DNA from 2 places in the Thalassotalea aquiviva genome. Region 1 is predicted to be linked to the other one. Evidence: predicted binding sites of a transcription regulator. Region 1 holds the regulator's gene; the other holds the start of a gene.
What was found. Region 1 encodes FNR, which switches genes on or off when oxygen is low (the NO sensors DNR and NnrR bind a similar motif). Its sites were predicted from a motif close to TTGATCTAGATCAA; they were not measured.
Positions count from the first base shown of each region.

Region 2: a site for FNR is predicted at 1,867-1,880, ahead of ACAY00_RS12680 (putative zinc-binding protein). Genes of this name have one in related genera too.

Region 1 is NZ_CP166961.1:1,531,604-1,546,964, reverse strand. It holds gene ACAY00_RS06950 (alpha/beta fold hydrolase) at 1-776, shown strand, start outside; gene ACAY00_RS06945 (alpha/beta hydrolase) at 884-1,732, opposite strand; gene ACAY00_RS06940 (BadF/BadG/BcrA/BcrD ATPase family protein) at 2,011-2,877, opposite strand; gene ACAY00_RS06935 (LysE family translocator) at 3,073-3,696, shown strand; gene ACAY00_RS06930 (hypothetical protein) at 3,701-4,153, opposite strand; gene ccoN (cytochrome-c oxidase, cbb3-type subunit I) at 4,450-5,874, shown strand; gene ccoO (cytochrome-c oxidase, cbb3-type subunit II) at 5,885-6,559, shown strand; gene ACAY00_RS06915 (cbb3-type cytochrome oxidase subunit 3) at 6,562-6,747, shown strand; gene ccoP (cytochrome-c oxidase, cbb3-type subunit III) at 6,740-7,720, shown strand; gene ACAY00_RS06905 (FixH family protein) at 7,867-8,349, shown strand; gene ACAY00_RS06900 (heavy metal translocating P-type ATPase) at 8,352-10,754, shown strand; gene ccoS (cbb3-type cytochrome oxidase assembly protein CcoS) at 10,776-11,021, shown strand; gene ACAY00_RS06890 (sulfite exporter TauE/SafE family protein) at 11,012-11,683, shown strand; gene fnr (fumarate/nitrate reduction transcriptional regulator Fnr) at 11,728-12,456, shown strand; gene uspE (universal stress protein UspE) at 12,568-13,488, shown strand; gene ttcA (tRNA 2-thiocytidine(32) synthetase TtcA) at 13,594-14,520, shown strand; gene ACAY00_RS06870 (NCS2 family permease) at 14,907-15,361, shown strand, end outside.
Region 2 is NZ_CP166961.1:2,836,107-2,851,467, forward strand. It holds gene ACAY00_RS12670 (peptidase U32 family protein) at 1-642, opposite strand, end outside; gene ACAY00_RS12675 (SCP2 domain-containing protein) at 839-1,366, shown strand; gene ACAY00_RS12680 (putative zinc-binding protein) at 1,442-1,813, opposite strand; gene ACAY00_RS12685 (AgmX/PglI C-terminal domain-containing protein) at 1,975-2,958, opposite strand; gene ACAY00_RS12690 (ExbD/TolR family protein) at 2,951-3,481, opposite strand; gene ACAY00_RS12695 (biopolymer transporter ExbD) at 3,474-4,028, opposite strand; gene ACAY00_RS12700 (MotA/TolQ/ExbB proton channel family protein) at 4,056-4,673, opposite strand; gene ACAY00_RS12705 (hypothetical protein) at 4,675-5,013, opposite strand; gene ACAY00_RS12710 (tetratricopeptide repeat protein) at 5,013-5,762, opposite strand; gene ACAY00_RS12715 (tetratricopeptide repeat protein) at 5,746-8,664, opposite strand; gene ACAY00_RS12720 (hypothetical protein) at 8,666-10,285, opposite strand; gene ACAY00_RS12725 (hypothetical protein) at 10,363-10,830, opposite strand; gene ACAY00_RS12730 (SH3 domain-containing protein) at 10,949-11,290, opposite strand; gene ACAY00_RS12735 (OmpA family protein) at 11,414-12,466, opposite strand; gene hemE (uroporphyrinogen decarboxylase) at 12,760-13,830, opposite strand; gene groL (chaperonin GroEL) at 14,085-15,361, opposite strand, start outside.

The sequences.
Region 1 (15,361 bases):
TTGATGGTGAACAAATCGCATACAATGTTTACGGTGAAGGCAGTTTATCGCTAGTGTTTGTGCATGGTTGGAGTTGTGATAGCCGTTATTGGCAAGAACAAATTGAGCTATTTGCGCAAAACTATCAAGTGATTACCATTGACCTTGTTGGGCATGGTCATTCGTCTTTAACTAGAGAAGATCACACCATGATGGCGTTTGCAAAAGATGTGAGTAGCGTCCTAATCAATGAAGGGGTTAATAAAGCGATTTTAATTGGCCATTCTATGGGGGGAACGGTCATCACCCAAGCTGCCTTATTATCACCTAAACAAGTGATTGGGGTGATTGGCGTTGATACCTTACATGACGTATCTTCCGTACTTTCAGCGCAAGATATCACAAATAGCGTTAAACCATTTGAAAATAACTTTATTAAAGCGTCACAGAATTTTGTTGTATCAATGTTTCCAAGTGATAGCGATCCCAATTTAGTAACTTGGGTTAAGGAAGATATGTCATCTGCGCCTAAAGATATCGCAATTAATGCTTTTACAAATTATTTTACCGTTTACCAAAATGGCGCATTAAATAAGGCCGTTAAAGAGCTCAAAATCCCCTTGGTATCCATCAATGCAAAGCTATGGCCAACGAATGTTGATAACAACCAAGCACACATCAATGACTATAAGCTCTTCTATATCAGTAATACAGGGCACTTCCCAATGTTAGAAAAGCCAGTGGCGTTTAACCAACTGCTTACAAAAGCTATCGAATACATTAGTGCAAAACAATAACCACTATGGACCGTGGCTTTCAAGTTTAACGCCATCGGCTTAAAACAATCGAATGACACAAAGTCTTGTGTCATTCGCTTTACACATTCAATCGCTTAAAAAGAGCACTATTTTGCCAGTAAGCCAAAGGCATTCACAACGAATTCGCTTTTCATAATACGGCCATGACCCTGCCCCTTCGCAACAAGTAAGCTAACGTTATCAATTTCATTTTCGGCTCTTTGCGATTCACCAAAGTCGGCAAATCTATCATTAGGATCGTGTACAATAACCGTGCTGGATTGTCTTAGCTTCAATTTATTAAATGGATCTATTGATTGCAATGGGTAACTGTATTCTTGTTCAACCTTAGCGACAACGGCGTTAAATAAGCGCATTGAATAGCCTGAGCGTTTTATAGAACCAAATAGGTTATCTAAGTAATTCAGTACCGGAGCAATCAGCAACAAAGGCTTGTCTTTAATTTTTTCGTGACGACACTCTATAACGGCTGCCGTCCCCATACTATGGCCTATGACACCTGCAACCTCATCGACTGAATCAAGAATCGCCTCTAAGCCATGTACAAAAGCAGGTATATGGCCGACTTCTCCTTCACTAAGACCATGAGCAGGATGATCATAAGAGATGGCCGTATAACCTTGTTTTGCAACATGCTCCATTAAGGGATAAAACTGATTAGCACTTCCCGACCAACCATGTGTCAGTACCCAAACGGGACCATCACCTAACCGATACGTATTTAGTGCGCCTTCATTGCACAATACAGTACTTTTTATCAAACCTTGTGGTTCTGGATTTTTCGGTTTCATTCGTACCGGTGTTAGTAAGAGTTTTCGAGCCGTTTTTTCTGCGTGTTTTGGCGCAACTCTATGATGAATGCGTGTAGTCAAATTTATCACACTCTTTTTAAAACTAAATTTATCGCCTGTATTAAAATAAATCTTAGCGCTCATTATTTTCCTTAAATCTATCGTAAGAACGTTCTTCCTTCATTTATTAGAAGAAATATATTCATATTGTTATCAGTAATTTAGAGATGTTTGATATTTAAATTGTTATCTGTAATTTAGAGATTTCTGATATTTAAATTGTTAAAAACACGGCTAATGTCTCGTAAATAATACCCACGCCTTATCAACAAGGCTTTGAGCGTTTCAATTTAACTGAAGACATTTTTAATTTGTAAAATGAACAAACAGCGAATGCTCTTTGTATAGCCAGTTTCTTAAATTCATTCTAAATTCATTGCGAGAATCGCCGCACCATATTCTGGTGAAGAAATCGCCGTACTTAACTGCTTTTGACTGTTTGGCGAAAGCCAAGGGTAGATCGATTCACTCAATCCACCTAGCATTGAAAGTCGCAAAGGAGACTCATTCAAAACTTGCTCAATTAACTTATCAAAGTATGTTGCGGCTTGTTTGATGATCTTTACAGCGGCTTGGTTGCCTTGGTTTGCTAGAGTTACAACCTGTGGCGCTAATTGCGCAAATAAACTTGAAGGGGCATTTAACGAATGACTTATAATATCGGTGGCTTTGTTCGTTTTAAAAAAGGTATAGACACTCTCACATAAATCACAACGAGAATGTAACCCGTCACTTTCTTCTAAGGTGTAACGAAGAGCTTGTAATCCTATCCACGCACCACTGCCTTTATCACCGAGTAAAAAGCCATGACCACCAAATTCTTTCACTTTGTTGTCAACTAATCTTATTCCGGCAGAGCCTGTGCCAGCAACGATCACCGCGCCATCACCATGATGTGCACCAATACACGCAATATATAGATCGGTTTCAATCCTAAATTTTTTAAAAGGATGCGCCCAACCCTGCATTTGTGCTTTCACCTCGGGCAAGTTGGCTCCAGCAACACCAGCCACCACAGTCAAATCTTTGATGTTTAGATTTAAGTTAGATTGTTTTAAAGCTTTTTTGGCAACCTCAACAATATAATGCTGGCACAAGGTCAAATTAATAACAGCATTAGCAGAATCTGAGGTGCTCTTTGCAACGAACATACCTTTGCTATCAACTAAACGAGCATTACACTTAGTACCACCGGCATCAATCCCTAAAAAGTATTGCAAATTATCCACAGTATCTCCTTTAGCCATCCGACTTTTGACAAATTTAGCCAATTAAATCGAACAAGTCCGAATAAAATAACACATTATCCCTGTTACATTCCTCTATAGGCAAGATGTAAAGCTAATTTGTTTGTATAGGAGAAGGGATAAGTAGAAAGTTATTCATAAAATGCGTATTATTTGGCAAATTTCTAAATATATTGCATTATGGAAGCATCAACCCTCGCTTTATTCATTTCAACCTTTTTCTTTGTTTCTATTACCCCAGGTATGTGTATGACCCTCGCTCTAACGCTAGGCATGAGCATTGGTGTGCGACGTACCATGTGGATGATGGTAGGAGAACTTCTAGGGGTCGCAACTGTTGCTATTGCTGCCGTTATAGGTGTTGCCACTATCATGCTAAAAGTACCTGAAATTTTTATTGTTTTTAAAATTATTGGGGCTTTGTATTTGGCCTATTTAGGCATACAAATGTGGCTATCTAAAGGTAAGATGGCCATTTCTTTGACGCCCTCAAAACAACAATTGGTTTCTGCTAAAAGGTTATTAAGCCAAGGTTTTATTACCGCTGTGGCAAACCCAAAAGGATGGGCATTTATGATTTCTTTGCTCCCCCCCTTTATCAACTCTGACGCCGCATTAGCTCCGCAATTAACCATTTTATTGGCCATCATTTTAGTGTCAGAATTTATCTGTATGATGCTCTATGCAACAGGTGGGAAATCACTTGGATTACTTATTTCTAAATCTGAAAATGTACGCCTAATGAACCGAATCTCTGGTACCTTAATGATAGGAGTCAGTGTGTGGTTGGCAATGAGCTAATCGCTTAATTTTGATAACTAACAAAATTAAACATCAGAGTTTGTGTTTTTTCACCTTGTTTAATATTAACAAACATAGTCCATACCATTTGAGGGTCTGTGCATGCGCCGAGCATGGTTTTGGCGATAAAATGCGTGTTGTTAGGCTTAAAAAACAAAGGGACTTTGCCCATATACATATCGCGCCCTTCTATCCAAGCCGATTTAATATCTTTTAGCTCAATTGAACCTAAAGTCAGTTGAAATTCAATTTCTTGCTCGCTCAAAATTCGCTTTGGTAAAGCCGTTAATTCAGCGCTACCAAACAAAGTCTCTTGAGTACAAACTTGGTGTTCAAAAGCACACAGGCTTGGGATTAATTTTGTTGTATTTTCATTGTATGACGCCAGGTTAAAAGTGAAATAACCCAGCCCGAATAAGAACAAAACCGTTAAAAAAATGTAAAAAGACTTAAGCACCCGTTTTTACTCGCTCGCAGACTTGATTAAACGGCTATTATTAAGGAAATGAATCAATTTTGCACACATTGTTAAACTTTTTGAAAACATTTACTTGATCCACATCATATTTTTACCATCATCTAATGACATTAGGGGGCAGAATCTATATTATCGCCCACTAAAAATAAACAGTTTTACCGACTGTGCATTTTTTGAACTATAACTAATAGACATGCCTTATACTTACGGTTTGTAAACAAGCATGAGCTATTATTTCTCATAACGATATAATTATAAATGTGGAACCATTATATATGAGTCAAAACAATCTGACAGAAATGGATTACAACTATAAAGTTGTTCGCCAATTTACTGTAATGACTGTTATTTGGGGTATAGTTGGCACATTAGTGGGTGTAATTATTGCGGCACAATTAATTTGGCCGGCTCTAAACTTCGACACTCCGTGGCTAACGTATTCTCGTTTACGTCCTTTACATACTAATGCGGTGATTTTTGCCTTTGGTACAAGTGCCTTATTTGCAACATCTTATTATGTTGTCCAACGTACCTGTAAAACGGCATTATTTGGTGGCAAGCTTGTGCCATTTACCTTCTGGGGCTGGCAAGCTGTTATTGTTTCTGCCGCTATCACTCTGCCACTTGGTCTTACCTCTTCAAAAGAGTATGCTGAATTAGAATGGCCAATTGACATTCTTATTGCCCTAGTTTGGGTTTCTTACGCAATCGTCTTCTTTGGTACGCTTATCAAGCGTAAAACGTCTCATATATATGTGGCCAACTGGTTCTTTGGTGGTTTCATCATCACAGTCGCTGTTCTACATATTGGTAACTCAATGGCAATCCCATTAACGTTAACCAAATCATACTCGCTATACTCTGGCGCTATTGATGCCATGATGCAATGGTGGTACGGTCACAATGCTGTTGGCTTCCTGCTAACCGCTGGCTTCCTAGGTATGATGTATTACTTTGTACCAAAGCAAGCTGAACGCCCTGTTTACTCATACCGTTTATCGATTGTTCACTTTTGGGCTCTAGTATCTTTATACATCTGGGCTGGTCCGCATCACCTTCACTACACAGCACTACCTGACTGGACTCAAAGCTTAGGTATGGTTATGTCTGTTGTTTTATTCTTACCATCTTGGGGTGGTATGATTAACGGTATTATGACGTTATCTGGTGCATGGCATAAACTTCGCCATGATCCAATCTTACGTTTCTTAATCGTTTCATTGTCTTTCTACGGTATGTCTACCTTCGAAGGTCCAATGATGGCAATCAAATCAGTGAATGCATTATCTCACTACACAGACTGGACTGTTGGTCACGTTCACTCTGGTGCGCTTGGCTGGGTTGCTATGATTTCAATTGGTGCGGTGTATCACCTAATCCCAGTGCTATTTAACCAAGGTCGTATGTACAGTATTAAGCTTATCAACATTCACTTCTGGTTACATACTACTGGTATTGTTCTTTACATTGTTGCTATGTGGATTTCAGGCGTAATGCAAGGTTTAATGTGGCGTGCAGTAAATACTGACGGTACGTTAACCTACAGCTTCGTAGAAAGTTTACAAGCATCGTACCCATTCTACTTCATTCGTTTTGTTGGCGGTTGTTTTGTCGTAGCTGGTTTCCTTCTAATGGCTTACAACATGTTCAAAACTATCGGTGCAAAAGACGGTAGTTTAGAAAAAGAAGCGGTTGCGTAAGGAGAATACAATGTCAATGAATAAACATGAAAAAGTAGAAAAACACGTTGGTTGGTTCTTCATTATTACCATCATGGCAATCAGTATTGGTGGTTTAGTTGAAATCACCCCGCTGTTTTTCCAAAAAGAAACCACCCAACCTGTTGAAAGTCTGCGTCCTTACACAGCGCTTGAAATGGAAGGTCGTGATATTTACATTCGTGAAGGATGTAATAACTGTCACTCTCAAATGATCCGCCCATTTCGTGCTGAAACTGAGCGTTACGGTCATTACAGTGTTGCTGGTGAATCTGTGTGGGAACACCCTTTCTTATGGGGTTCTAAGCGTACTGGTCCAGATTTGGCTCGTGTTGGTCAACGTTATTCTGACGACTGGCACTACGCTCATTTAATGGATCCTCGTTCTGTGGTACCTGAGTCAAACATGCCAGGCTACCCATGGTTAGCAGAAACGCCTATTAGTAATGAACTTTCTGCTAAGAAGATGAAATTATTTAACCAATTAACAAAAAATCGCAGCCACAAAGATGAGAATGGTAACTTCATTCCGCTTTACTCGGCTGAAGATATTGCTAATGCGGGTAAAGAATTCGCCACAACGAAAAGTATTACTGGTAAGGACTCTCTACAAGAGATTGATGCCCTTATCGCTTATTTACAATCACTTGGTCATGCGTTGAAATAATTATGGATTATGGCACCTTACGAGGCATTTTTACGGTTTTAATCTTTGTACTATTTATCATCATAGTGCTATGGGCTTACAGCAGAAAGCGTAAAGACTCATTTGATGAAGCCGCTAAATCTATATTAGAAGACGACGAGAAAGACAAACAAGTAGATAAAAAACAGGAGACTAATAATAATGTCTAGCTTCTGGAGTATATGGATAACCGTCTTAACCTTAGGTACGCTTATTGGCTGTATCATCATCTTACGCTGGTGTATGAAAAACTTCACCGGCGTTGAAGAAGGTAAGCCAATGGACCACGAGTTCGATGGTATCCAAGAGTTAAACAATCCACTACCTAAATGGTGGAGTACATTCTTCCTTGTTACCATTATTTGGGGTTTTGGTTATCTTGCTCTTTACCCTGGTTTAGGTAACTACGAAGGGTTATTTAAATGGCGCAGCTCAAACCAAGACGTTGCTAACATTGTGGACTCAAAAGAAAAAGCAGCCGCGGCTAAAGACGCTGGCATGTTGATTCAATATGACCGCGAAGTGAACCAAGCGGAAGAGCGCTACGGGCCAATTTTTGCTGAGTACGCAAGTCAATCGGTAGAACAGCTAAGTAAAAACGAAGAAGCCTTAAAAATTGGCCAACGTTTGTATTTACAAAACTGTTCGCAATGTCATGGTTCCGATGCGAAAGGCACCGTAGGCTTCCCTAACTTAACGGATACTGATTGGTTATACGGTGGCACGGGTGCTGATATTGAACACACCCTACTTTACGGTCGTAAAGCCAACGGTATGATTGCTTGGAAAGACATGCTAGGTGGTGAACAAGGCGTTAAAGAAGTTACAGCCTATGTAATAAGCCTTAACCCAGAACGCGCTGATAAAGTTAACGCTGACCTGGCTGCTAAAGGTGAACAAAAGTTTGCTATGTGTGCTGCGTGTCACGGTGATCAAGGCCAAGGTAGTTTAGCAATGGGTATGCCTTTAGGCGCCCCTGCCCTAAACGACAACATTTGGTTATACGGTGGTTCTGAACGTGCAATTGAAGAGTCTATCCGTAACGGCCGTGCTGGCGTGATGCCTGCTTGGAAAAGCATTCTTGGTGAAGATAAAATACGTGTGATCAGCGCATACGTATACAGCCTATCGCAACCAGAATAACCTTCGCTTTTGTTAACAACCCTGTATAGAAATTCTATACAGGGTTTTATTTTACCTAAGTATCAGTAAAAGAGTCCTTATACGAGTAATCGTGATAGAATGCTTACTCGTATAATGATTATTAAAAAGAGATTTGAGTTACTTTTATGCAAACACCTTGGTATAAAGAGCCTTGGGCTTATTTAGTTTTTATCCTTCCCATAAGTGCTGTTGTTGCGGGTATTACCACCCTTATTATCGCTAATACCAACCCAGATACGGTTGTTGTTGATGATTATTACAAAAAAGGCAAAAGCATAAATCAAGACATTCGTAAATTTAAAATGGCCGAAAAACTTGGCATTCGTTTTAATATGCATATCAGCGACAATGAAATTGTGCTGATACCAACAGGCATTGAAAAAACATTCCCAGTGTTAAATGTAAACTTTTACCATTCAACCTTAAGCCATCGCGATTTTGATTTAAAACTTACCCGCGATGGTAATGGACATTATCGTCAACAATTTGACCAAGACGTAAACGGCAAATGGCGAGTATCTATTACCCCGTTTGACGATAAGTGGCGTATGCAAACAATCGTTGCATTACCTCAAGTACAACCTACCGAATTTGAAATGCAATACTAACTATGAACGGATGTTTTCATTGTGGCGAATCCATTCCGCCAGGGCTAAAACTGTTTGTAAACATCGATGATAAAGATCAACCTATGTGCTGCTATGGCTGTCAAGCTGTGGCCCAGGCCATTGTTGAAAATGATCTACAAGATTATTATCGTTTTCGTACAGAAAAAAATAAAAAAGTTGACGAAGTCATTCCTCAGGCTTTGCTCGAACAACCTTCTGGTAATGATTTTATCAACGATGAATCGTTACAAAGTGAGTTTACCCACGATGCTGAACAAGGGCGAGAAACCATATTATCCATCGATGGTATGGCTTGCGCTGCCTGTGCATGGCTAATTGAAAAACAAGTTCAAAAACAACCCGGTGTGGTTAAAATTCAGGTCAATGCAACAAGTCAAAGAGCAACGGTTTGTTGGCAACCTGATACCGTACAACTGAGCGACATTCTTAATCTTATCCAGAAAATTGGTTACCAAGCTCTGCCTTTTAAAGCCAACTTAAACGAGCAAAAAAACGAACAACAAGCTAAAGCCTTTATTCGTCGCCTTGGGGTCAGTGGCATTTTAACCATGCAGGTAATGATGGTTGCCTTTGGTTTATATTTTGGTGCCTTTAGCGACCTAGCTGAGCACAATCTGACTTACCTTCGTGGGACCAGTTTTGTGCTGACTTTACCTATTGTGACCTATGGCGCATTGCCATTTCATATTGGCGCATACAAAGCGTTAAAAGCCAAACATTTATCGATGGACGTTCCGGTTTCCATTGCCATTATTTTGGCCTTTATCGCCAGCAGTTATGCGACTTTCACTCAATCTGGTGAAGTTTACTTTGAGTCGGTAAGTATGTTTACTTTCTTACTGCTTATTGGCAAATTTTTAGAGTTTAGGGCGCGAGCGCGAGCCGCCGAGGTGTCTGCAAATTTATTAAAACTTATGCCTCTAACCGCAACCAAGCTGGTGCAAGGCTGTGAGCAAATTGTCAGTGCTAAGTCCTTAGTTGCTTTGGATCAGGTGAGTATTAAACCAGGTGAGACCATTGCGGGCGATGGTGTAATTGTTGATGGTAATTCGAGTATCAACGAAGCCATGCTAACGGGAGAGCATGACCCCATTGATAAAAGCATTGGCGACGCTGTGTTTGCTGGGACGGTTAACGGCGATGGCAATTTGGTGGTCGAAATTAGTAAACCTAATGCGGAAAGTTTTTTAACCAACTTGATTCGCTTAAGCGAGTCCGCACAAGCGTACAAACCCAAAATAGCCAAATTATCCGACAGGATTGCACAATACTTTGTTGCCTTGGTGTTAGTCACCTCAAGCGCGACCGCATTGTATTGGTATCAAACCGAGCCACAAGACGCGTTTTGGATCGCCTTATCTGTATTGGTTGCAACCTGCCCTTGCGCCTTATCGCTTGCTACCCCAACCGCATTAACGTGTGGCACCATCAGTTTAAATCGCCAAGGGATTTTGATTAAAAACGCGCATGTTTTAGAAACCGTGCCCAAGCTTAATCGAGTCGCTTTTGATAAAACAGGTACCCTGACCCAAGGTCAATTTAGCCTTGATCGGCTAGTACGCGAGCCAAACTTTGAGCAGTTTAGTGACAACGACATTCTTGCGATTGCATCAACATTAGAGTCTCGTTCCGAGCATCCTATTGCCAAAGCCTTTTTATCATATCGAGATCATAGCGTAGCCATAGAAAACATAAAAGTTATCCCAGGTTGCGGTATTGAAGGGAAATATCAAGGTCAAACGATTCTGATTGGCAAATTTGAATGGGTTAAAAACTTTGCCAAAGTAAACTCAGCATACGATGATGCTCAGTGTATTTTGATATTAAATGGGCAATGCGTTGCTGCTTTTTATTTAAAAGACAGCATTCGAGACGATGCAGTGCTCGTTTTAGAGACGTTAAAACAACATCAAATCGAACCCATGCTCATAAGTGGAGACTCTAAAAAAGGGGTTGATGTATTTCTACAGCAACTCCCCATTAACGATGCTCACAGTGCTTGTAGTGCCCAAGATAAATTGAACATTATTGAACAACAGCAACGCCAGGGTAATCATTTAGCCATGGTTGGCGATGGGGTTAATGACTCCCCCGTATTCGCGGCAGCGCACGTATCGATAGCTATGGGCAGTGGCACCGAAATAGCGAAAAGTGGTGCCGATGTTATTTTATTAAACAATAAGTTGTCGTCTATATTAGCTCTTTGTCAGATCAGTGATAAAACCAATCGTATCATTCGGCAAAACTTTGGTTGGGCTTTTGCCTATAACGCCATCGTATTACCGCTTGCGGTTGCTGGCTTTATTACCCCATATCTGGCAGTATTAGGCATGTCTGCAAGTTCTATTATTGTGGTCAGCAATTCACTAAGATTATTAAAATAACGGGTCGGTATAGGCTACTTTATGAGTGTCATCTACATTTTAATTCCCATTGCCATTTTATTTACTGCTTTAGCCATTTATTTGTTTTTTTGGGCGGTGAAAACCGAGCAATTTGATGATTTAGAAAAACAAGGTATGAGCATCTTATTTGATGAAGACAAAACAGCCAAAAAACACAGCAAAAAACATAAACAACCCGATGCCAAAACAACCGAGCATCAGCACAAATCCAACTTAGAAGAGTCATCAGAAGACGAATGGAATTAAGTTATTTTTCGGCCTTTTTGATTGGTTTAGCAGGGGCCGGTCACTGTGTTGCTATGTGCGGAGGCATTACCTCTATGCTGAGCGCAAATGTTGTAATAAAACATGAAAAACCCAATATTAACCTTATCCTAGGTTACAATGCGGGTCGCATCCTTTCTTACTCTATTGCTGGGTTAATTGCCGGAGTCACAGGTTCTTTAGCTATCAAATCTATTGGGGTTCATGTAAACTGGCTCAGAGTGATTGCCGCCATCTTTTTAATATTCCTTGCCTTGTATATTGGTCAATGGTCTTTTTTACTCACTCGAGTAGAGGCCATCGGAAAAAAGTTATGGGTTAAAATTCAGCCTCTTAGTAAACGATTTATCCCTGTTAGCAATGTTAAACAAGCTTTAATGCTAGGTGCAATCTGGGGTTGGTTACCATGTGGCTTGGTTTATTCTACCTTAACTTGGAGTATGGCATCGGCAAATGGTATAGATGGGATGTTCATAATGATGAGTTTTGGACTTGGCACTTTGCCAGCTTTATTTACCCTTTCGCAAGGTTACGGCTTTGTTAGCAAAACTTTAAAAAATAATTATTTTCGTAAAGTTACTTCAATTTTTTTATTATTAGCAGGAATTTATTCTTTGATTATTGCTCTTGATCTAATTTTTTAGTAGAATTTTTTTGACTTTTTCCAAATACATCATAGAAGGTTGATATGCCTCAAACGATAGCGTATACAAATAATATAAAATGCCAGAGCTGTAGTATCAGTGAGTTATGTTTACCATTTAGTTTAAATGAAAGTGAACTAAACCTGTTAGATGATATTATCTCGCGTAAAAAACCGATCCAAAAAAATACTCAACTGTTTAAAGCGGGCGAATCTCTGCAAACGCTTTATGCGATCCGTTCGGGAACATTTAAAACCTTTATTATTTCTGAATCTGGTGAAGAACAAATTACCGGATTTCATTTAGCAGGGGATTTAATGGGCTTTGATGCCTTAAATAATAAAACCCATCCAAGTTTTGCGAAAGCGCTTGAAACCTCTATGGTTTGTGAAATCCCATTTGAAGTCCTTGATGTTTTATCATCAAAGATCCCTAAGCTTAAAGCGCAAATGATGAATTTGATGAGCAACGAGCTACATAGTGGTAACGAAATGTTGTTACTTTTAAATCGTAAAAACGCCGAAGAAAAGTTAGCGACTTTCTTAGCTTCTTATGGACGTCGACTAGGTGCCCGCCACTTATCTTCAACCGAGTTTTGTCTACCAATGACTCGCAGTGAAATTGGCAATTACATTGGCTTAACCATTGAAACCATTTCTCGCCTAATGACCCGCTTCCAAAAAGAAGGGTTAATTCGAGTAGAAAACAAATTCATTACCATTATCGACAAAGACCGTTTATATCAATTAGCGGGTATTAATAAAGTTAAATAATGGTAAAAAGAAATTAAATCAAATAATTAACGTCTAAGCAGGTTCTATTTGTAAGTATCAAATATTAATATTAAGCTTAATATGAGTTTTTAATATTGAATAGGTATACGCATGGAAAGTTATCAGAACCTCTTAGTCGTTATTGATCCCACCACCGAAGACCAAAAAGCCTTACAACGGGCGTGTACCCTAGCCAAGCAAACCCAAGCTAAAGTAACTGCATTTCTGTGCATTTACGACTTCTCTTATGAAATGACCACCATGCTTTCAGGTGAAGAAAGAGAAAGTATGCGTGCCACCGTTATTAAAGGTAGAGAGCAATGGTTAGACGACATCCTTATCGATTTTGACTACAAAATTGATTACAAAGTGATCTGGCATAATCGACCTTTTGAAGCCATTTTAAACGAAGTCGATGAGCACAAATACGATTTAGTATTAAAAAGTACGCACGAGCACCCTACTCTGCAATCTGTCATCTTTACCCCGACCGACTGGCATCTCATACGTAAGTGCTGGGTTCCACTATTGCTGGTAAAAGAGCATAGTTGGCCAGAAAACGGTCATATCCTCGCGGCTATTCACGCCAGCAGTGACGAGGAAGATCATATGTCTTTGAACAATAAAATTACCGAAGAAGCGATTAATTTAAGTAAGTTAATAAAAGCCGATACCCACTTTGTAAACTCTTATCCTGGTACACCTATTAATATTGCCATAGAAATTCCAGAGTTTGACGCCGCCGAATACAATAAAAATATGCAAGCACATCATATTAAAATGATGCAACAGCATGCCGCCAAATTTGGCATTGATAAAAAGTATTTACATGTTAAAGAAGGCTTACCTGAAGATGTTATAGAACAGGTTGCCAACGAACTTGATGCTGAATTAGTGATTCTAGGGACCATTGGTCGAACAGGACTTTCTGCCATGCTTATCGGCAATACCGCTGAGCATGTTATTGATAGAATTAATTGTGATCTACTAGCGCTTAAACCTGATGGCTATATTTCGCCATTTTTACAATAATCTGTCTTAAATAACCGACTTGCAAAGCCTCAATTACATTTTGAGGCTTTTTTATTGTTAAAGCGATAAGGTATAATGCACCATTTTCCATTGCAGGTTTACCAAATGTCGACTCAAACACCTACCGATAAAGTAGCTTTATCCATACTAAACAAATTAGAAAAACGCTTTCGCCATCAGGTAGGTAAAGCAATTTTTGATTACAACATGATTGAACAAGGCGACAAAATCATGGTGTGTCTATCGGGCGGTGCTGACAGCTACACCATGCTAGATATTTTAATCAATATGAAAAGCCGCGCCCCAATTGACTTTGACTTAATCGCGGTGAATTTAGATCAAAAGCAACCGGGTTTTCCTGAGCATATTTTACCTACCTACCTTGAAGCATTAGGGGTTGAGTATCATATTATTGAAGAAGATACCTACAGTATCGTTAAAGACAAGATCCCTGAAGGTAAAACCACCTGCAGTTTATGCTCTCGCTTACGTCGCGGTATTTTATACAGCACCGCCAAACGATTAGGTGCGACTAAAATTGCCCTAGGTCATCATCGCGATGACATGATAGAAACATTATTGTTGAATATGTTCTTTAATGGTAAAACCAAAACCATGCCAGCCAAGTTAGTATCCGATAATGGCGAGCACGTGGTTATTAGACCATTAGCGTATTGCAAGGAAAAGGACATTAAGCAATATGCTGAGTTAAAACAATTCCCAATCATTCCTTGTAACTTGTGTGGAAGTCAACCAAACTTACAGCGTCAGAATGTCAAACACATGCTTGCTGACTGGGATAAGCACTTCCCAGGACGTGCAGAATCGATATTTACAGCCATGCAAAATGTGGTGCCGTCACATTTATGTGATCATCAACTGTATGATTTTAAGTCAGTCGACTTATCAACAGGAGTCGTTGCAGGTGGTGATATCGCTTTTGACAAAGAAACCATTAAGCCACCTCAAGTCAATACCTTTACAAGTAATACCGAATCGTTAAACATCGTCGACATTGTCGAAATAAAATAGTTAATTTCTGGTAAAATGCCGAAATATGTTGATAAAGTGCAAGCTTTTGTTACAAATAGCTATGCTTTTGTAGTTTTATTACTTAAAATACCGCCGAAAATTTCTTGAGGCATAAGCTAACGCTTATACCAAATCTGATTGAGTAATGAGCAATAATCATACTCTTATTGAGATAACTGATTGAAATTTTTGGGTGGGAGATTTGGGTAATATCTACAGGTGTATCCAAAATTCCTCTAAGTGTGTGTTAACACATTTCATCCCTGAATTTTTTCAGCATACGTTGCATAAAGTGTTTTCTTAAAAATACCTTATGCAACGCTCATTAACGCAGTCAGACTTGGTATCATGCCTTGTATATCAAACCTCGTTTTGGGATAAAATTAATGTTTGAAAAATTATTCAAGCTATCTGAGCATAATACCTCAATCAAGCAAGAAGTCGTCGCAGGCTTTACCACCTTCCTTACCATGGCATACATCATTTTTGTTAACCCAAGTATGTTAGCCATGACGGGTATGGACCAAGGAGCGGTTTTCGTAGCTACGTGTTTAGCTGCAGCAATCGGTTGTTTAATTATGGGTCTATACGCTAATTACCCTATTGCCCTTGCTCCAGGTATGGGCTTAAACGCATTTTTCACCTTTACTGTGGTAATGGAACTAGGTTATTCCTGGAACGTTGCACTAGGTGGTGTATTCATTTCGGGTGTGGTGTTCACTCTTTTAAGTGCTTTTAAAGTACGTGAATGGATCATCAACTCAATTCCTCATTCATTACGATTTGGTATTGCTGCCGGTATCGGTATGTTCCTAGCATTAATCGCGCTAAAGAGCTCTGG
Region 2 (15,361 bases), 1.3 Mb from region 1:
ATCGTTTAGACGACTTTCCAAACCGTCTTGGGTTTCTTGCCAGCGAACAAATTTCGCCGGTGAACAAGCACCCACGGTATTGGGCGATTCGCCTGTTAAATAAGACGACAAATAACACCGCCCTTCAGCCATAATACACAAACTACCAAAAGCGAAAACCTCCAATGCCACTGGAGAGTTTTTCGCAAGCTGTCGAACTTGCTGAACCGACAAAACTCTAGGTAGAACCACTCGTTTTACCTCAAAGTTCTGTTTATAAAAGTTAATGGCTTCAATGTTGGTGGTGGACGCTTGCACCGATACATGCAGTTCAATATCTGGGTATTTGTTGGCCGCATAATCAAGCACCCCAATATCGGCCACAATCAAAGCATCCGCGCCAATGGCTACGGCATCATCAACCGCTTGGCGCCAGCGCAAGGTGCCATTAGGATGGGCAAAAGTATTGATTGCAACGTGTAACTTTTTCCCATGCAGATGGACATAATCCGCCGCTTTTTGTAGCTTTTTGCCATTAAAATTCAAGCCCGCGAAATGACGCGCATTGGTGTCATCCTTCATGCCGATGTAGACAGCATCAGCGCCATTATCTATGGCCGTTTTTAACGCAGGCAGGTTCCCCGCAGGACAAAGCAATTCCATGATACTTTTTATTCTTTTCTGATTAATAATAATATTTTGACCAGCATTCTAATAAGTCAAAACATCGACACATTGATTTAAATTAAATTGCCTAGGAATTAAACGAAGCAATCGATGCGAACTTGATCTAATTAGAAGTTTAATTTGCCAACCTAGTTATGATATGAGCTTTTATAACCTATTTAGGATGTGTGTCGTGACGATCCATAACCCGCTGCTAAGATTGCCTTTGCCCTTTAGAACCAATATCGTAAATCACTTACCGACGGTCATTCGTCCGGCGCTGAATTTAGTACCTTTTAAGGTACAAAAACTGATTGTTTTGAAACTGTTGTCCGCCATTTTTAAAGACGCTATTGAAGACGGCGATTTTGACTTTCTTGAGCATCGTTGGGTAAAAATATCGATTTTTGATTTAAATTTGCACTGGCTGCTAAGCTTTAACCACCGTCAATTAGAAATGGCGCCAGCAGATGGCACAATACAGCCCGAAGTGGTATTTCGGGCGACCGGTGATGACCTTCTTCTAATTGCAGGGCGTAAAGAAGATCCTGATTCTATGTTTTTTCAGCGCAGACTTTTAATTGAAGGGGACACCGAACTTGGTTTAGAGCTAAAAAATTTAATCGATGCAGTCGAATTAGATGACTTACCAACGTATGTGCATGTGCTCATTGACAATTTAGCCCAATTTATTCAACACACACGCGAGCAAACAAAATAAGATAAAACAATGATCCATACTGTAGATTGCACATCAGGCTGAACCCACACGTTTAGCCTGACTTACGATTTTATGTTATTGAAATGAAAAGCCTTGCTCATCTAAAGACTGATAAATGGTCTTTAACAAAACAAAATTATCCAATAATGATGTGCCCCAGTTATCGACGATCTCAGCATCAAAATTACTTAGATTAATATAAAATTTAGGTTGAAATTGATGCGCGTTGATCGCACTTAGGGCACAGCCTTGGGTACAACCATCAATAGCAACTACCGGATTACCATCAATGTGGGCTTGCTGAATCGACACGTTATCAATTTTTAGCAGTTGACCAAAATTATCTTTATCCATTGATTTTGCAATACTTTGACCGATTTGACCGTGTCGGCACTTCCAAGCACAAGCGTTAATACTGGTGCAAGAATATATAATTGTATTTTTCATGGCCCCCCCATTCAAGTGAGGTCAAATTATAGCCTCACTTGGATTTTTAGCCCTTGATTGAAATCAACCAGCGCCATCACCAAAAAACAATAAAATGCGATAAATCAATGAGTTAAAATAACTTATCAATATTTAATCTATGGTTAACTTATTTCCATCGACTAGCTGATGGTCATAAAGTTAAAGGTATAATTTATTCGAACCGACTCGGTGCCTTTTTGCCCAAATTGGATTAACTTTATTCGTCGGATCAATTTATTTTCTAACTCTGCAAAATTTAATTCACTGACCAACATGTTGGCCAAGCTCACTTGGCCTTGCGCCGAAATTTCAAGGTTGACAGTAAACTTGCCTTCAATATCGGGCTTTTTACGTAAAGCTCGGCGATAAATGCTATACAGAGCGCCTTTGTTTTTATCCAAAATAAGTCTAATAGAATCCACGCTTCGACTCTCAACTGGCGCCGTGTTCTTGCTCTCAATTGGCGTTGATGGCGCACTTAAGTCACTCCCTACACGATCAGTTTGTGACACCAGTGGATACTGCTTTTTGAGAGTTAAATCGTGTTCAACATCGACAATATTAAGCTCATCACTGAGTCTTTTGCCTTGGGTGTTAACAGTGCTGTTAGTTAATGGTTTGTGCATCCGCTGAGTCGCTACTTGGCTCAGTATTTGTTGGTGCTGATTTACATCAGAGTCTGGTTGTTCAAAAGGCATTGGATTGGCGGTTGTCGATGGTGCATTTAGGGCGACATTTGGCGTTAGTTTGTTAAGTTCAACGGCATCTTTTAATCCCGATAATTGATTACTAAGAGCTAACAGCCCCGAATTTTTCGCCCTTTTACGCGCCATAGCCAAAGCATTAGCCGATTTCAGTTGAGGTGTTTCTGCTTCGCTCGTCCCCCCTTGCTCTATGTTTGATGAAGGGCGTTTAGGCTTAGGATCAGGCTGTTCGGTTTTCTGTATGCGTACAAACTGCGTCACCGGCTTTGTCTTTATGGGCTGTAGCTGCTTAGGCAAATCAACAAAGCAAACATAGCCAAAAAACGGCAAAGTAAAACAAAGCAATAATAACACTATCCACTTAAGGCGCTTGTTTTCATCTTGCTTTATGCGCAATGAAATGTCGTTATCTTCAATCACGGCTGTCCCCTGCCCTGTATTGAGGGCTACTTACATCCGCTGGGTATAATTTTTCTACGGCCAGAGAAATATCCGCAAAACCACTGTCAGCCGATGTATTCATTACCCGCTTTAGCAGGTTATATGGGGTGTTTTTATCGGCTAAAATATTAATGGCTAGAGCCTCATCATTGTTTTTTGATACCAAATCAAGTTGTTGTTTATGTTCATTAAGCGCCTTAGTTAGTGACTCGATAAATTCAGCTTCAGGAACAATATCTTTAATACTGATAAGTTTTTTGCCTTGCAGTAACAGCTCATTCTTGGTGAGGGTAATATTAAGGTTATCTTTTGCCACGGCATTAATATGTGAGCTTGGTAGCTCTATGGCGTCATGCTTTTGTAAAACCTGCACTTGAGACGAATTCACCAGTAAGAAAAAGACTAAAATAGTAAAAATATCCATTAAAGAGACCAGTGACAAACGTGTGGGTTGCGAGGTTTTGCTAAAATACCCTTGCTCAAACTTTATTAACTTACTCATGAACAATTCCTAATGGCGCTGTAATTTTCGGGCCGGCCACTGAACGTAATAAAGGCGCGTCTTTTAATACCACATTGGGAAATAGCTCGGCGTCTACCAAAGATGCCGCGACCACGGCTGGGTATGAACGTGTTTTTTCCATTAAGGTAATAATGGTTTGATAGTCAATGTCAGGCTCGAGTGATAACACAATGTCTTTTTTATCAACGCCTTGTTCTAACAGCATGACTTTTAGCGACTTTAAGGTCGTGATTAAGGTTTGATAATCGTACTTGTGTTGTTTTTTTTCTATCTCGACAAGTAAATTATCTTGTGGATAAAAAACATAAATCGACTGTTCTCGCACCACCAAATCAATCGGCTGCTGCTGTTGCTCTATTGACAGTGGGGGTAAAGACCACTCAGATGTTGGTAATTGAATATTAAACACGCTTAGGTGCGAAGACACCATCATGACTAAAAGTACAGGCACCAATACCACCATCAAGTTCAAAAATGAGGTGATATCGAGCTCGGCTTCAAACTGACTTACTTTAGGTTTTTTCATCTCTATGTTCTGATTATTTCAACGGCACTATTTTTTTGTTAGCGTATTAAAAACTTTAACACTGGCTACATGCAGGTGACTGACCAACTCGGCGGTTTTGGTTTGCAACATGGAATGCAGCATCAGTAAAGGAATAGCCGATATTAAGCCAAACGCGGTAGTGTTCATTGCCACTGAAATGGACTGTGACAATAGCGACGCCTTCTCGGCAGGATTCGCACTGGCAATGGCAGAGAAGGCCGCGATTAGACCTAAAATGGTCCCAAGTAATCCAAGCAAAGTGGAAATATTAGCGAGGATAGATAAATAAGGCGTTCGTTTTTCTAACCTTGGCATACTTTCAATTAATGCTTCGTGCATCACCGATTCAATATGATCTTTATCTTGTTGTTGTTGCCAACTTTTTGCCCCACTTACCAATACTTTTGACATAAGTGATGGGTGTTCAAGATTGGCTAAAGCATGAAAATCTCTTTTAGATAAGATAGGTTCAATGATATCTAATGAGGCATTAACCTTACGCTTTTCCTGAAACAAGAAAATTGCCCGTTCAATAGCGATAGCAACACCGGTGAATAAAACAACGGCAATGGGTAACATGAAGGCGCCGCCTTCTTGAAAAAAACGAACAATATTGTCTAACATTTTACTTCTCTTCTCTCGCTGATTTTAACGTATTTGCGCGCTCAAAATATGCTTCGCGCTCAAGGTGTTCTATAGAAACTGGTTTTTTGGCTTTATCCAACTGCAGTGACTTTAACTCGGTGGTTAACGGCATTGGCTTTAATTGTTGCCAGCTCAAAGCCGCACGAATTTGTGGCTCATGATGAATAGCAACATATTCGCTCTCAATTTCCGCTAACACGGTCATTTTTTTAGCGTTATTGTCGGTTGCAGGGCCACCTTCTTGTTTTTCCTGGGCAAAAACAGGCCGGATAAATACCGACAAAAATAAGACAAGCACTAAACTTTTGCTGAGCATCATTACGACTTACTCTCTTGTTGTTTAAGTTGGCGTGATAAATCTTTAATCCAATATTGCACGCTCTTGTCTTGTTCTACGCTGAGGTCCAAATACCGCTTGTAATGCGCCAGTGCCTGCGTTTTTTGTTGTAAATAGAGATCATATAAAATGCCCAAATTACGATGGGCTAAGGCATAGTCTGGCCAACTTTTTAATGCCAATAAATAGTGCTGTTTGGCCAATGAAAAGTCTCCCGTTTGTCGATATAATGTCGCCAATCGGTTTTGCGCCACATAATTCAAGCCATTGACTCTTACGGCCTGTTGATAAAAACCCAGCGCATCATTACGTTTATCTTGCCTCTTTTTAATGTCCCCCAAGTGGACATATAACCCAGATAAGTTTGGATTTTGCGCTATCAATCGAGTAAACAACTGCTCGGCTTGTTCAAGCTTGCCTTGTTGCTTATGTCTAATCGCCAAATGTATTTGAGCGCGCACTGCTGGCAAAACCCATACTTTTTGGGCCTTGTAACGGTTGATTTCTTTGTTTTGTTCAAGCGCTTGCGCACTGTTTCTAGAAGATGGTTCTGTTAACAAGGTATTGGTTTGTGTTTTAGCGCTTGCTTGCTCTATCGGATCAGAGCGCTTGCTATCATTTGGCACCGAACTCTGATTGCCTGTGCTAACACACGCACTAAGCAACGCGGCGATACTAAAGGACAAGCACCATCGTTTGGTATCCGATATTCTATTAATGAATGTCTGCATAATCTTGTTCTAATTGCTCTTTTTTAAAGTATCTAACGGGTAACAACTGCGCCAATATTGAAAGCGACTGTTCGATATTTGGATCTAGGCCTGTTGAAATGCGCTTCACATTTAATTCGTGCAACTCAATCGCCTTTTCTTCAAAGGGGTAAGCTTGCTCTTCTAGCATAAATTCGTATTCTTGAAGCTCCAGCTCTGATAATCCATTAGGTCGTTCTGAATTGAGTAAATCTTTGGCAAAAGTTCGATAGATTTCGGCCATATTAAAATTGGCATCCGTTGCGTACTCATCCACGGCTAAGGCCAAAATATCACTGTAGCCCTGCAAGGCTGATGCCATTGATTGCTGTTTTTGTTGTAACTTTTGTTCAAAGGGCTGGATCAGTTTAATGGAATTAAATCTTGCCATACTCTCATCGGCAAAGACTTTTAGCGCCATCGAGGCTAAATAACGTGAACGTTCGGTGCTTTGATTGCCAGCTTGTTTATTCGATTCGACAAGCTTTTGCAGCCAAAACTTTTGTTTACCCAATTCACCATTACGCTGATATATTTGACTTAATTTAAACTGAGCCGCCATCGTTTTTGCCAGTGGCATAGGGTAATTATTGGCGTAACTTCGATACGCTATTCGAGCCTCTTCAATGTTATTAAGCTTCTCAAACAAAGTGGCCGCTTGCCATAACATGGTTTGAGTCTGCTCACTTCTAGGGTGCGTTTGCCAAATAGTTGCATATAAGGTGGCCGCTTGCTCTAGCTGGTTATTTTGTTCAAACGCATAAGCGAGCTTAATTTGTGCATCGGTTTGCTGCCATGGGCTATTGGGAGTTTTGACCAGTTGCTGTAAATAAGGAATAGCGTGTGTCCAAGCTTGTTGCTGAATATACAACATGGCCAACTCATAACGCGCAGTAAGTGTAAGAGAGCCTTCGTAACTCATGGTTAAGAAACGCTTGAAATGCGCAATACTTTGTTGCCTGAAGCGGGTTTTTAGCTTACCACTCGAAGAGTCGACTTGCGCCAAACTTTGCTCACCTTGTTTATAAATAGCCCGTAAAAAAGCGGCCCTTAAAGGTTTATATTGGTCTGAATCTTGATTAACTAGAGTCAGTGCTTTTGCATATTTTTGCTCGGCTTGGGCATACTGGTTTAAAGCAAAATGACTGTCTGCGAGAATTAACCATAAGGTTAATTGCTGTCTTTTGGTTAACGGAGCAGGTTGGCCATATGGTGGTTGAAAAATATTATCGACACTGACAATGACCTCAGGATAACGACTGAGCTGAAAGTATTGCTGGGCTAGACTGATTTGCACCGCTAATGCTCTGACATCAAAGAAATACCGCTGAATAAAGCGCTTTTTGGCATCAATCTGTTGAGCAATCACCTTAGTGTTATTCAACGCTGCCTCTTGCCACCTTTGATACAACGTGATTAAAGCATACGCAGCATCGCTAGACGCTTGTGAGCGAACCCGTGTGCCATTTTTGTGGTCTATATTGGTGTCTGCAGTGATGTCAGAATAGGCTAAGCGTTGATACGCTTTTTCAGCTAACTTAAAGTCGCCAGATGCCGCGTAGCTGTGCCCAAGACGCAACAAGCTTTGCTCATAGTGCCGATCATTTTCGTAGCGTTGAGTGTATTGTTTATTCCAATAAATGGCCTTTGCAAACAACGCATTGAGTTGTTGCATTGAGGCTTTATCTCCGAGCTGATTGGCCATCGCCTGAGCTTGCTCAAACTGCTCTGTCGCTAAGGTAAAAACGATGTCTTTTATTTTATTAAAAGCCTGAGTTTTATAGCTTGATGCCGACGCCTGCCAATAGGGTTGTCCCATTGCATAATGCTCAACAAAATAAGCCCGTTGATTATACAGTTGCTCTGAATACCCCGCTTGTTCCAAAAGATCTAAAATGGCAAGTTCATAAACAATATTTTCAGGGTTTAGACGGTTATTTTCGATTAGGTTTTGATACACTAAAACGCTGTCGCTGTATCTTCTTTCCTGTAAATAATAGGTCGCTAATGCTTGATAACTGAGGTCGCTATATGGTGCTTTATTTTGCTGAAAAAAATGATTTATCGAGTCCACACCATCAAGTAATGCAAACATATAGGACATCATGGTAAAAGATTCTTCGGTAAAGGCCTTATTTCTTGTGGCCATTTGAGCAACTAAACTGGGAATATCTTTCACCGGCTCAGATAATTGATTAAGCGTCGTAAAATCTAACACATCCGTAAAAAGGGTTAATGACTGTTGATACTCGGCTAACTTGAAATGACTCCAAGCCAACATGTAGGTTGTCATCAAGTGATATTGTTGATTCGGCTTTGCCAGTAACACTTGCTTGAATATATCGACGGCTTGTTGATAATCACCATCAAAAAATAAAATTTCAGCGCGTCGATATTTGGCTTCAATAAGGTAAGGACTATTGGGGTATTGCTCAATTAAGCGTGCAAGGGTATTAAAACTTAATTCGACTTCATCAATACCATCATACACTCGAGCCAACTGATACAACACTTGATCCTGTTCGTTAAAGTCATCAGAGGTAGATAGGAACGACTCAAGTTGTGTTGCAGTCTTCACTAACTGCTGCTTTTGTTTAGGGCTAAGCGCTGACTTTTGTTGGAGCATTTGAAGCTGGGAAACCAGCAATTTAGTAAATCCGTTAATCAATCGAACACGCTGTTCTTGGCTTTCAACGTTATCAAAAAGCGTACGATAGTTTTCAACAAGCTGTTGAAAATAGACAGGTTCACTACTGCTTTTAGCTCTAGCCAATTGGATCTTTGGCTTAAGTTCTAACTCGTTTATGGTTTTGTTGTTGGCGCAACCAGATAAAACCAACCCGAGATAAAATAAGAAGATAGCGGTATAAGGTTTATGGCTCATGTTATTCACTCACCACGGTGTTTTTTTGCCCTAAACTACCGGGAGCTTGATGGTCACCAATAAGCTGTGCTTGCTGTAACTGTAGTAGCGCCATACTGGCGTACTGTTGGTAGTAATTTAGCTCTTTCTTTTGCTGGTTTAGCGAGTTGGTTAATAAGCCGGTTGCCGCTAGTTGTTGCTCAACAAGTCGCTGTTGCAACTGTTGTGTCTTGGCATTAATTTGCATTGCAATGTCATTTAACGGGGTTTTTGATTGTTGCCTTATTTCAGCGATCAAACCTTTAATGTTATTTAAACTGGTTTTATCGACGGTTTTTTCTTGACTCATTTGCAGTGCACTTTGTCTGAGTGCTTGTAAATAATCGTGGCGAAACGAGCGTTCTAAACTAGGGCTTGGTAACCCCCCATGCTGATAAATCCGCACCGCAAGTTGAGCCAGTTGGTGTTGAAGGCTTTGCAAATACCTAAGCATGTTTTTAAGTTCATTTATTTGCGCTAAGTGCTTGCTAAATTCTGGTGCCCTAACCGGTTCAGCAATCCCTAAATGAGGACTTAATATGATGTCAAACCCTAAACCTTTTATGGGCTGATAAGACGCTACTTTGGCGGCAATAATGGGATGAAAGTCATACATTGTTGGCAAAAAGGAAGGCTCTGTTACTTTAATCAAGGTTTCATCAATAAATCTTTGCTGCTGACTAAAATAATCTAAACTAGATTGATAGGCATGAATGGACTGCTCGGGCATGTTCAATTGCTCAAAGGCATAAGCAATAGCAACATAGGCCTCTCGTTTATAAGCTGAGTCGTCTGGTTGATTTAACAGCGTCTGCCAAATGGTAATGGCTGTTGCTAAGTCTTGCTGCTGAAAGTGTAACCAGCCTAGCCCTAATAAGGCCAGTTGACTTTCCCGACCGTCTAGTCCTACCCGAGAAAAGGCCGATTTAGCCAATGCATATTCTTCGCTTTGTAAGTAAGTAAAAGCCAGTAATACATTCGCTTTATCGGCTAGCGCAGCTAACAGTTTAGGATCATTGGCGTTGAGCCTAGCGCTTATATACGATAAGTGTTCAATAGCCGCTTGTTTGTTACGAGATAATAAATGCTGTGCTAAGGAAAAATGTGAAGCAAAAAAGTAAGTATCGTGTTCCTTAAAAAGCGATAACTGTTGTTTAGCTTGGCTTAGTTCATTCGCCCGTAAATTCAATTGAACAGCAATATACTGTAGCTGACTGTTAAACAGCTGAGGAACATTTTTACGCAACCTATCCAATAATTGAAAAGTCAATTGATCATGCCCCTGAGCAAATAGCTCAACAACCAATTGCTGTAATGTCGAGCTGTTTTCTTGAGCAAGCGATGGTATTAAGTTTTGCTCTAATAAGACTTGATAGGCTTGTTCATGCATACCGAAATAAGCCAGTAATTCAAGCTCTAGTTGAGCGTACTCGTTGGTTGTTGGCACTTGCCTGTAGCGCTTAGCAATCTCAAATTCAACCAATGCGGAAAAATAGTTGCCCTGCAAATATTCATTTTTAGCGACTGCATCCATAACGGTCGCTTGATAAGTGGCTAAAGGCTCATTCTCTTTTGTAACAGCATCAGCAAAAAGAGAGGTCATCAGAAGTACTGAGGTAGTTAATAAAGCCGACAATTTGCTGAAATGGCCCTTTAGCCCTCTTCCTTGCCACATAATGACTATACTTCCCTGATGACGAATTCAAGTAAATCGGAGTCATTTTCGAATGCTTGTAGATGCAGTAATTTTTCGTATTTTGTTTTTTTAAACTGCGCTTTTAAACCTCTTTTAATCGTTCGTTCGTTTTGGGTACCGCTAAAAAACACCGTAATTAGATGCTCTCCAGAGGCCACATTCCCGATAAAGAAGCGTTGCGCACCACCATTATCGAGTGCGACCACTTCTTGATCATAAAAGCTTTTTTCAAACACCGGTATACCGTCGATAACCACTTTTATATGATACAAGTCGATTTGAGCAGGAGCTTGATTAGACAAATATAAAACCAAACGAGAAGACTGTGGATACAGAAGGTCTTGTTCCACCTCAATAAGCTTGCGCCCCAAGGTGAGCATATCCGATTTAAGGGTGGTTAATGGCAAAGAGGCATTAGCCCCATGCGCTAATGGCAAAAGTGGGGGCTGCATACATAAAAATAACGTCAGGCCTACGATTATTGCTCGCCTGTATACAAAGTTCACCCTAATTCCCCTAATACTTCTTAATGACGCCCTAAGCCTGAAACCATTTCAACATGCTTCTTGATTAGTCACTAATAACTTGCAGATGACCAAATTTATCTATCGTTATCGTTTGATTTTCCAAGCCACGAGCCTTCAGTAACTCGGTAGCGCTTATCCAACCAACATGACCATTAAGCGTCCTAATTTTAAAAAAACCTTTGCTTGCATCAAAAACCTGAAAAGGTTGTTGCTGCTCAATGCTATAAAACACGTCGCTGTCACTGCTAGGTGCTAGACGCAAGTCTAAATAAGGCTCAACAACTTGCAGCACTAGATCATCTTTTACCAGGTATAAGTTTGAACAGGCGGTAATGGTGAATAGTAAAATTCCGAAAAAAAACTTAACGAAAGCGACGACATTCATATGCGTTAACTACTTACTGACGATTTATTTGGCATTATTATTTTTTATATAATGCCAAATAAATGAGGTTAAATATTTGAACTAGATTAAATCTTGGTCACAATTGTTAAAATAATTTAGCCTTTAATAAAATACTTCTATGGTCAAAGTTACGCGTGGCGGTTGTAGATTATTATCCAATTCATGCTCTGGTCGTTTTTCACCCTGGCGTTTTATCAACAAACGCTCACTCGCAATATCAAATTCTTGCATTAAATATTTTTTCGCAACCAGAGCTCTTTGCCTTGGCATATATAAATTTAATGTTGGGGTGTCATCGTGGTGAAAATGCCCTTCAAGTAGCAACTTAGTATTTTGCTGTTGCTTCAATAATCGGCCAATACAAGACAATTTCTTGCTGCTTACTTGTGATAACGTGTCGTCAGCATCTAAAAAATAAAGTTCTACCACGTTCTTCTTAAGAGCGTTCTCTGTCGTGATGCAATTGTCAAACCGCTCAACGAGGGGATATTTAGCCACGACTTGGTCATCGCCTTGGCTTTTTTTTGCCTGCGCAGTTTGGCTGACTAATAAAGCACTATTGTTGCGCTCTTTGGGTAAAAAAATTGGTTGTGGCTTACGCGGAGAAAACGTGTACGTTAAGCCAATGTTGGCGATGAAAAAGGAATGGTTATCGGCAACATTAAAATACAGTTTACTCTCAGCATAGGATGACAAATGTTCTGTCATCGCAAAACGATACCCGACCCCAAGATTTAATGAAAACTGACTGTCTTCAAATTCGAAGTGGTTAACGCCCGCAACCGCATAAACCGGAATAATGGTAAAGTGATTGAGTAGCTCAACTGATGTCATCATCTCTTGATGTATAACATCAACATGTCTAAAGTCATTATACTCAATGTTTCTGTGGCTTAAACGCAAGTCAACGTCGTAGTCTAAGGTGGTACTAAAGTCGAAACCGTAACCTGAACTAAAATCGGTGGATTGTATGGGTTGCTCGGCTTCTTGGTTTTCGGCTTTAAACCCTAGAGCGTGAGCCCCAAGGTTAAATTCAGTCAACAAAAAGTTATCCTCAGCGGATGCCTGTGGCTGAATGTGATTGTTCAGTTCTTGAGCCTGCAATGGCAATACAAGTCCCAAAAAAACAAGGTGAATAAAGAAAATCTTTAACATATTTTAAGCTACAAAAACTGTGACTGCTGCCACGCCAAAGCCAGCAAACGGGTGCGTATAACGACCAACCTAGTTGCATCAATGAGCCTCTAAAGGCCTTGCCTGTTAAACTAACATAGAACCCTTGTTGGGAGACAAATTAAGGCAGCTTTCTTGTTATAGATCAAAAGGCTGGCTAGTTTTATAACACACAGAAAAAGAGAGAAGATGGGCAATTCAAACTGGCGAGATAAGGCGTACTCTTGGGCAATAAAAAAGGCAGTCAGTGACTGCCTTTCATATAGTATATGCTCTTACTTTTGATGAAATGGTTTACTAAATTTATGCACCGCATCAATAAAGTAACCAGCATGCTTCGGATCGACGTCTGGGTGAATGCCATGGCCTAAATTAAATACATGGCCTGTGCCTTTATCACCAAAACCGGTCAAAATTCGTTGTACTTCTGACTCAATGCGCTCTTTCGGTGCGTAGAGCATCGATGGGTCCATATTACCTTGTAATGCAACTTTATCGCCGACGCGTTTAACCGCATCTTCAATATTAATGGTCCAGTCTAGCCCCACCGCATCACAACCTGTTGCCGCTATATCTTCTAACCACATGCCACCATTTTTAGTAAACAAAGTGACCGGGACTTTACGACCTTCATTTTGACGATTTAAACCGTCAACGATTTTCGCCATATACTGCAGAGAGAATTCTTTATACATAGCTGGAGAAAGTACGCCTCCCCAGGTATCAAACACCATAACCGACTGCGCACCAGCGGCAATTTGTGCATTTAGGTACTCAATAACTGAATCGGCTAATTTATCTAACAACAAATGAAGCGTTTGCGGCTCTGCAAACATCATTTTCTTAATTTTTGTAAAGCCTTTTGAACTGCCACCTTCAACCATGTAGGTCGCTAGTGTCCAAGGACTTCCAGAAAAACCAATTAAAGGAACACTGCCATCAAGCGCTTTTCGAATAGAGCGGACCGCATCCATGACGTATTTAAGTTCACCTTCTGGATCGGGTAAGCCAATTTTTTTTACATCAGCGGCACAGGTAATTGGACGTTCAAACTTAGGCCCTTCACCGGTTTCAAAGTAAAGCCCTAGCCCCATCGCATCAGGGATGGTTAGAATATCACTAAATAGAATCGCCGCATCTAATGGGTAGCGACGCAGTGGTTGTAAAGTCACTTCGGTTGCCAGTTCGGTATTACGACATAATGACATAAAGTCACCAGCATCTTTACGGGTTTCTTGATATTCAGGGAGGTAACGCCCTGCCTGACGCATCATCCACACAGGTGTATATTCTACAGGTTTACCAAGCAATGCTCGTAAATAAGTATCGTTCTTTAAATTTGACATAAACTCGACCAGATAGGTTAATCATTATATGTGAGCAATGAGATTCACTGCTTTTTATTATTTTGTTATTGTATCGAAAATTCAGAGACTTTTACCGATTAGATCAAATTAATTGCATTTATATCAAGATTATTTAATTTTGGTTAAAGCAACGATCTAAAAACACACTTATAAATGAAATTAATCCATAAAAAAACCAGAAACAGCGTGCTGTTTCTGGTTTTGTAAAAGTGACGTTATTTAACGAACTGGGGTTACATCATGCCCGGCATACCGCCGCCCATGCCACCCATACCGCCCATATCAGGCATTGCTGGTGAAGCGTCATCTTGCGGTGCATCCGTTATCATAGCTTCGGTTGTAAGCATTAAGCCGGCTACAGACGCTGCAAATTGTAATGCGCTACGAGTTACTTTTGTTGGGTCTAGAATACCCATTTCCAACATATCACCGTACGTTGAGTTACCGGCATTGTAACCAAAGTTACCTTCGCCGTTTCGCACTTCGTTCAATACAACCGATGCTTCATCACCACAGTTGGTAACGATTTGACGAAGTGGCGCTTCCATTGCACGAAGCGCTACGTTAATACCGTGCGTTTGATCTTCGTTTGCACCTTCAAGTGCTTTGATCTTGTCAGCAACACGAACAAGTGCGGTACCACCACCGGCAACAACACCTTCTTCAACTGCGGCACGAGTTGCATGCAATGCATCTTCGACGCGAGCTTTCTTCTCTTTCATTTCAACTTCAGTAGCCGCACCAACTTTGATGACAGCAACACCGCCAGCCAGCTTAGCTAAGCGTTCTTGCAGTTTTTCTTTGTCGTAATCTGAAGAAGACTCTTCGATTTGACCACGGATTTGAGCAACACGAGCATTAATTTCAGCCTCTTCACCGATACCATCAATGATGGTGGTGTTATCTTTTGAAATAACCACACGTTTAGCTTGACCTAGGTCTTCTAATGTCGCTTTTTCAAGCTCCATACCAATCTCTTCAGAGATAACGGTACCAGCCGTTAAGGTTGCGATGTCTTGAAGCATAGCTTTACGACGGTCGCCAAAACCAGGGGCTTTAACCGCTGCTACTTTCACGATACCACGCATGTTGTTAACGACAAGAGTCGCTAGCGCTTCACCTTCAACATCTTCGGCAATAATTAATAATGGCTTACCCGCTTTTGCCACACCTTCTAAGGTTGTTAAAAGCTCACGGATATTAGAGATTTTTTTATCAACTAATAAGATGAATGGGTTCTCAAGTTCAACGGTGCCATTTTCTTGGTTGTTGATAAAGTACGGAGATAAGTAGCCACGATCAAATTGCATACCTTCAACCACATCAAGTTCGTCAGTTAGTGCTTGACCTTCTTCTACGGTGATAACACCTTCAGTACCCACTTTTTCCATTGCTGTAGCAATGATTTTACCTACGGTGTTGTCAGAGTTAGCCGAAATGGTACCTACTTGTTCAATCGCTTTGTTGTCGGCACATACTTGAGAGATGTTTTTAAGCTCGATAACGGCTG